DNA from 2 places in the Arthrobacter sp. TmT3-37 genome. Region 1 is predicted to be linked to the other one. Evidence: riboswitches for the same ligand, from Rfam matches in the RefSeq annotation. Region 1 holds a riboswitch; the other holds the start of a gene.
What was found. Region 1 has a riboswitch for cyclic di-GMP ahead of ACX80U_RS07490 (glycoside hydrolase family 26 protein). Riboswitches for the same ligand answer to the same signal wherever they lie in the genome.
Positions count from the first base shown of each region.

Region 2: it holds a riboswitch for cyclic di-GMP, as region 1 does, so the genes downstream of both, ACX80U_RS08090 (response regulator transcription factor) here and ACX80U_RS07490 (glycoside hydrolase family 26 protein) in region 1, are expected to answer to the same signal.

Region 1 covers NZ_JBTNDU010000004.1:98,682-102,075, reverse strand. The annotation lists gene ACX80U_RS07500 (GNAT family N-acetyltransferase) at 1-196, opposite strand, end outside; gene ACX80U_RS07495 (peroxiredoxin-like family protein) at 308-979, opposite strand; cyclic di-GMP riboswitch class I at 1,307-1,381, shown strand; gene ACX80U_RS07490 (glycoside hydrolase family 26 protein) at 1,399-2,670, shown strand; gene ACX80U_RS07485 (DNA-formamidopyrimidine glycosylase family protein) at 2,629-3,394, opposite strand, start outside.
Region 2 covers NZ_JBTNDU010000004.1:214,220-217,613, forward strand. The annotation lists gene ACX80U_RS08085 (Hpt domain-containing protein) at 223-672, shown strand; gene ACX80U_RS08090 (response regulator transcription factor) at 669-1,526, opposite strand; cyclic di-GMP riboswitch class I at 1,667-1,741, opposite strand; gene ACX80U_RS08095 (ArgP/LysG family DNA-binding transcriptional regulator) at 1,839-2,741, opposite strand; gene ACX80U_RS08100 (LysE/ArgO family amino acid transporter) at 2,810-3,394, shown strand, end outside.

The sequences.
Region 1 (3,394 bases):
GCAGGCCCCCGCAGCCGACGGCCGTTCCATCCGCTGCCCGGGCGACGACGAAGAAGGGCACGTTGTCCGCGGTAGGGGACTCTCCGGGCTCGTGGTCCTCGCTGCCGTAGCGCACGTGCAGTTCGGCCTGCTGGGCGTTGCGCAGCGCCTCGGCGTCGGGGGCGTCGAAGGGCACGCGTTCGATCGTCAGCTCCATGCAGGGCCTGTCCTCTCGGTGTTGTGGGCGCGGCGGCACCGTCGACCGGGACGGGTGTGTTCCGGCACGGCACGCCGTGATCCTACCGGCGCCTGCCTCGGGGGGTGCGGGTTACAGGGCGATCAGGGCTTCGATGATGTCGTACGTCTCCGTGCGCGTCGTGTAGTCCACCCGGACGTCGATGAGGCGGATGGTGCCCGTGGCGTCGGCGACGACCACCGTGGGGAACGGGATGGCTGCGGTGCGGTCCATGTTGGTGCCTGCGACGTCGATGCCCAGGGCTGCGCGTGCCGCCTCGGATTCCGCGCTGGGCACCGTCACGATCCCGAGGCGCGAGGCGAGGGCGTTGCCCTCGTCCGAGTACAGCTCGAAGCGCAGTCCCGCGGCGCGTGCGGCCGCGACGGCGGTCTCGGGGGCCTGGGGGCTGATCGCGATGAGCCGAGTCCCGAACGCCTCGACGACGGGGCGGAGCTCGCGCTGGTACGTCTTCAGCGCGATGCTGCAGTACGGGCACCACGAACCGCGGTAGAACACCAAAATAGCCGCCGCGGCCCCGAGCACCTCGCCCAGACGCACCTGGCGGCCGTGCTCGTCGTGCAGGACGGCATCGGGGAGCAGGTCGCCCGCGTGCGCCGTCCCCGGGGGGATCCCGGCGCGGCGGAGATCCTCCTGCTCACGGGCGAAGACCGCTGCGAGGGCAGGGCCGACCTGCGCCTCGAACGTCGGCCTGTACTCGTCGATCTGGAATGCGATGGTGTTCGTGAACGCCGGTCTCTGCTTCATCTGTCCCCCTCAACAACACCGCGGGTGCCTCGATCCCGCAGCAGGACCCATTGTGGTGCACGTCACCGCGAATTCCCAGAGCGCCGGTCCGTCCGCGTCATAGTCCGCACCGCCCGCCACCGCGGCGCACCGAGGACTGAGACCGGTTCCGCCCGTCCCACGAGGCCGGTTCCAGCGGTGCCGGCGGGCGATCCGGGCATGCTGCGGAAGACCTGCAGGAATCCTCTGGCATCCTTCAGGCGCCCCGCCACCGTCCGACGACGACCTCCGGGACAATGGTGGAGGAGCCCCGCCGCGGCAGGGACCTCCGGCGCCCGGGCGACCGCCCGGCGACAACGGCAAACCCGGCGCGAGCCGGGGACGCAAAGCCACGGGACCCCTGCGGTCAGCCGGGCTACCGAACCAGCTAGGTGCCGACCATGACTCCACCCGCGACTCCACCCGAGACTCCCCCCGCCGCTCCCCCTCCCGCTGCCGCTTCGGCACGGACCACCGCCCACCGGCTCCCCCTCTTCTTCGCCGTGATCTCGGTCCTGCTCCTCGGGCTGACCCCTCCCCCCGCGCAGGCCGCTGCGACGATCACGCTGGGTAGCGTCTCCGGTGCACCCGGTGCGTCCGTGTCCGTCTCGGGTGCGGGGTTCCCGAAACGGACCAAGGGTACCGTCGTCGCCGGAACCGCCAGGGTGGCCGTGACCACGACCGCCGGCGGCGCCTTCCAGGCGTCGATCGTCATGCCCGCCGCTGCGGGCACCGTGACCGTCACCGCGACGGCCGGGAACGCGGTCGCGACCGCCCGCTTCACCGTCGTCGAGCCCACCCCCGTGCCGAGCGGCACAGCCAAGGCGATCCGGTTCGGCGTGGGCACAAATGGCGGGCCGGCTGCCGGCGCGGAACTGGACGAGGTGACGGCCCTCGCCGGCGAGGCGCCCTCGATCGTCCTGTCCTATAAGGACTTCAACCAGCCCGCGCCCATCGCCGAACTCGACGCCGTCCGAGCGAGGGGCGCCGAGACCCTCCTGACCTGGGAGCCCTGGACCTGGGGCGGCGGCACCGCGCAGCCCGCCTACTCGCTGGACCGCATCGCAGCCGGCGACTTCGACGCCTACCTGCGCGAATGGGGTACGGCCCTGGGCCGGTGGGGCCAGCCGGTGTACCTCCGCTTCGCCCACGAGATGAACGGGAACTGGTACCCCTGGGCGGAAGGCGTCAACGGCAACGGGACGGGAGACTACGTCGCGGCCTACCAGCACGTGCACGACGTCGTCGCGTCGACCGGTGCGACCAACATCAGCTGGGTCTGGAACCCGAACGTGCCCTACTGGGGCTCCGTCCCCCTCGACGGTCTCTATCCGGGCAGCGGGTACGTCGACGCCGTGGCACTCGACGGCTACAACTGGGGCACCTCCCCGTCGGGGGGCAGCTGGCAGGAACCGGAGGCGGTCTTCGGCGAGGGGATCGCGCAGCTCCGCCGGCTCGCTCCGGGAAAACCCGTCCTGATCGCCGAGACCGCGTCCTCGGAGGTCGGCGGATCGAAGCCCCAGTGGATCACGAACCTGTTCGGCTACCTCTCCGCCCAGCCGGACGTCGTCGCCCTCGTCTGGTTCCACATCGCGAAGGAGTCCGACTGGCGCATCAACAGCACGGCAGCGTCAGCCGACGCCTTCGCGGCGGCGCTCGCCACCCGGCGCTGACTGCCGCAACGGCTGGCAGCGCGGGCACCACCAGGTCCGGCGGCGGCCCGGATCACCGGGGACCTCGGCACGGACGCACACGGTGGTGCCGCAGCGCAGGCACGGCTTCCCGGCCCGGCCGGCCACCCAGTGCTGCTCGCCCTTGCGCGTCGTGCCCGTGGTGACCTGATGGGCACCGGGCTGGACGGCGGAGAACCGCAGGCATCGTGCGCCGAGCGCCACGAGCGCGGGGATGTCGGTGTCGGCCACGGGGGTGTCCGGGTGGATGCCGCGCAAGAAGCACAGCTCGTTGGCCCAGAGGTTGCCGAAGCCGGCGACGTTGCGCTGGTCGAGCAGGGCCGCGGCGACCCGTTCGGCGGGATCTCGGCACAGCCTGGCGGCCGCCTCCTCCGCGGACCAGTCGTCGCGCAGCGGATCGGGTCCGAGGTGCCCGACGACATCGGCCTCCGCCCGCGTGGGCAGCAGGTCGACGACGGGAAGGTTCAGTCCGTAGGCGGTGGGGCCGTCCTCGACCTCGAGGATCACCCGTGCGTCGGGCAGCAGTGCGCGCGGCAGCTTCCTGCCCGCGGCGGTGACCGTCCACGAGCCCTGCATGAGCAGATGCGTGTGGAGGGTGAGTCCGCCGTCCAGCCGCGTCAGCAGGTGCTTGCCATGCGTCACGTGCTCCACCACCCGCAGTCCGTCCAGTGCACTCGTGGCATGGGCGGGGACACGCAGATCGCCA
Region 2 (3,394 bases), 120 kb from region 1:
TCTGCGGACTACTGGCGAGTACGTGTCACCGGCGAACCGGGGCCGATGCCCGGTCCGGGAGGGAACGCCCGGAGGAAGAACGCTGCCCGACCGGTGCCGCAATCAGCGCAGTGGCCCGACGCGCCGGATGGCTCCCTAGGGGCGCCTCCGCCATTCCACAAGCTTTGCGCAAGAAGCTGTGGATACCGCGCCGCCTCCTCCCGCCGTCGCTACCCTTGAACTGTGCCCATCCATCCGACCCCGCCTCCTGGCCAGCACCAGGAGGGGACGGCGCTCCCACAGGGCGACGCCGTCCGGGCCCCGGACGCGCCGGGCAGGGCTGCGCCTCTCCTGGACCTCGACGTCCTGCGGGACATGGAGCGCGACTTCCCGGACACGTTCGTCGTCGAGCGTTTCGCCCGCGACTTCTCCGAGACGCTGGAAGGAAAGATCGACCGCCTGGAGGCCTGGTTGCAGGACGGCGACCCCATGGCCGCCCAGGACGCCGTGCTCAGCGTGACGACGTCGGCGGCGATGGTGGGAGCCACCCGCCTGAAGCAGGCCGCACTCGCCACTCAGCGCTTCCTCGCTGCCGACGACCTCGGCGCCGCTCAGCGGTCGGTCGCGCTGCTCCGGGGCTGTGCGACCGATACCGTCCGTGAACTGCTCGACACCTACCTGGGACGCCACTAGCCGGACGCGCGCTCCTGCCCCGGATCGACGCGCCTCGGCATGATCCGGAAGCCCACGCCACGCACCGTCGTGATGAGCTCGGGGTCGCCTTCCGATCGGGCGAGTTTCTGGCGCAGGTTGGCGATGTGCACCTCGATGGCACGTTCGTCCGTGCGGCTCACGAAGTTGTACCCGCGGTAGTCACGGCCGCGGGACACGCGGACCAGCTCCTCCTTCGTGCGCACGGCGCCGTTGCTCGCCATCAACTCGTGGAGCAGGTTGAACTCGGTCTTCGTGAGCGGCAGCTCGACGCCGGAGCAGGTCGCCGTGCGGGCTTCGCTGTCCACGACGAGACTGCCGTTCCGCAGGAGGCCTGCCGTCCCCTTGGCGGTCCCGGCGTCCGTGGGACGATCGGGTGCAGTCGCAGGTCCTGGCGCAGGTCCTGCTGCTGCGGGCGGCTGTGTCGGAGGGTGCTGCGCGTTCTGGCCGATGCGCGGCCTGCGGAGCATCGCGTCGATGCGCGCCCTGAACTCGCGGGGGCGGAAGGGCTTCAGCACGTAGTCGTCGGCGCCGGCCTGGAGCGCCGTGAGGATGTCCATCTCGTCCGTGCGTCCGCTGAGGACGATCACGTAGCAGTCCGTCGTGGAGCGGATCCGCCGTAGGACCTCGTACCCGTCGATATCGGGCAGTCCGATGTCCAGCGTGACCACGGCCGGGTGTTCCCGGCGGACGACGTCGACACCCTCGCGGCCGCTGGACACGCCGCTGACCTGGAAGCCACCCTGCTCGAGGATGGCGGACACGAGGTTCCTGATGTCGAGATCGTCCTCGATCACGACGGCGGCCCGGCGGTCACCGGAGAGGGGGCTATTCATGACCGGGTGCCTGATGGTGGCGGTTGGCCCAGCGCGGCGTCACCAGGACCGCCGCCGTCCGTGTGGACCCCGGGGAGTACCGTGCTGGGAGGACTGTATTGACTTGGCGTGTCCGAGGCATACTCCGTGGACCTGTTCTCTTCGGCGGCCCGGCTGACCTCGTGGGTTCCGTGGCTTTGCGTCCCCGGTTCGCACCGGGTTTGCCTTTGTCGACGAGCGGCTGCCCGCCCGACGATCTTAGCAATGTCGGGTGACACTTCTGCCACTGCGGGTGCGCAGCAGGAGAAGCCGGTCCGAAGGGGCCCGAGACGCTCACGCCGTCCCTGCTCCCGGCCGGCGCAGGACGGCGGACGCGCGGAGGACCGCCTCGCCGACGGCATCGAGGGACCGGGAGCCGTGCCGCCACTGCTGCCAGTGGAGCGGGACGTCCACGTGGCCACCCGGCTCGAGGGGGCTGACGTCGCCGGTGGGTGGTCCGGCCTCCAGCTCGAGTTCGGACATCAGCCCCCACCCCATGCCGAGCCGGATCGCGTCGGCGAACTCCTGCGCTGCCGGGACGAAGTGGCGGGGCGGGGAGACGGGCCGCCGGGTAAGGGTGCGCAGGTAGCGGTCCTGCAGGTCGTCCTTGCGGTCGAAGACGATCACGGGAGCGTCCGCGAGGCGGTCCGGGCCCGCACCGTCGGGGAACCACTTCTCCCGGAAAGCCCGCGCGCACACCGGGACGTAGCGCATGATGCCCAGGGGCCGGGACGAGCATCCCTGCACGGGCTCGGCGATGGAGGTGATGGCTGCGGCGGCGGTCCCGTCGCGCAGCAGATCGAGGGAATGCTGCTGGTCCTCCCGCAGTATCTCGACCTGCAGGCTCTCGGCGAGTGGTGCCAGGGCCGGCAGGACCCAGGTGTGCAGCGAGTCCCCGTTGATGACGATCGTGATGCGCTGGTGCTGCCGTTCGCCGGCGGCTCCCAGCTCGGAGGCGAGGTCCGCGGACAACAGGTCGAACTGACGTGCGAAGCGGACGATGGCCTCGCCGGCCTCGGTGGGACGCAGCGGACGGGTGCGTGTGATCACCGGACGCCCGACGGCCACCTCGAGTGCGCGGATGCGCTGGCTCACCGCCGAGGGCGTCACCGAGAGCAGGGCGGCGGCCCCCTCGAAGCTACCCTCCCCTACGATGGCCGCGAGGGCCCTTGCCTGCGCCGGTTCGATGCTAAACATGAGCCCGTCTTACCACACTGAAGAATCATTAGCTGGCCTGAGGGTCCTTCCACTCCTACCGTGGTGGTGTGATTGCTTCCGCTGCTACCGGCCTCGCTGCCGGACTGACCCTGATCGTCGCCATCGGCTCCCAGAACGCCTTCGTCCTGAGCCAGGGCCTGCGGCGGTCCCACGTGGCCTTGGTCGTGACCGTGTGCGCACTCTCGGATCTCGTGCTGATCGCCCTCGGAGTCGGCGGACTGGGTGTGGTGGTCACCGGCGCCCCCGTCGTCCTCGAGGTGGTGCGCTGGGCAGGGGCAGCCTTCCTCACCGGCTATGCGGTGGTTGCCGCGCGCCGGGCCGTCCGGGGTGGCACGCTCGATGCCGACAGCCGGACGGGCACCTCCTGGCGGGCCGCGCTCGGTACCTGCCTCGCCCTCACCTGGCTGAACCCGCACGTCTACCTCGACACCGTGCTGCTGCTGGGATCGCTGGCCAGCACCCACGGGACCCCGGGGAAGTGGTGGTTCGCAGCGGGAGCCGGCCTGGGGAGCATCCTCTGGTTCACGGCACTCGGTGTCGGCGCGCGGTACCTCGCCCCGGTCTTCACCCGACGGTGGGCCTGGCGTGTCCTCGACGGGTCGATCGCCGTCGTCATGCTCGTCCTCGCGGTG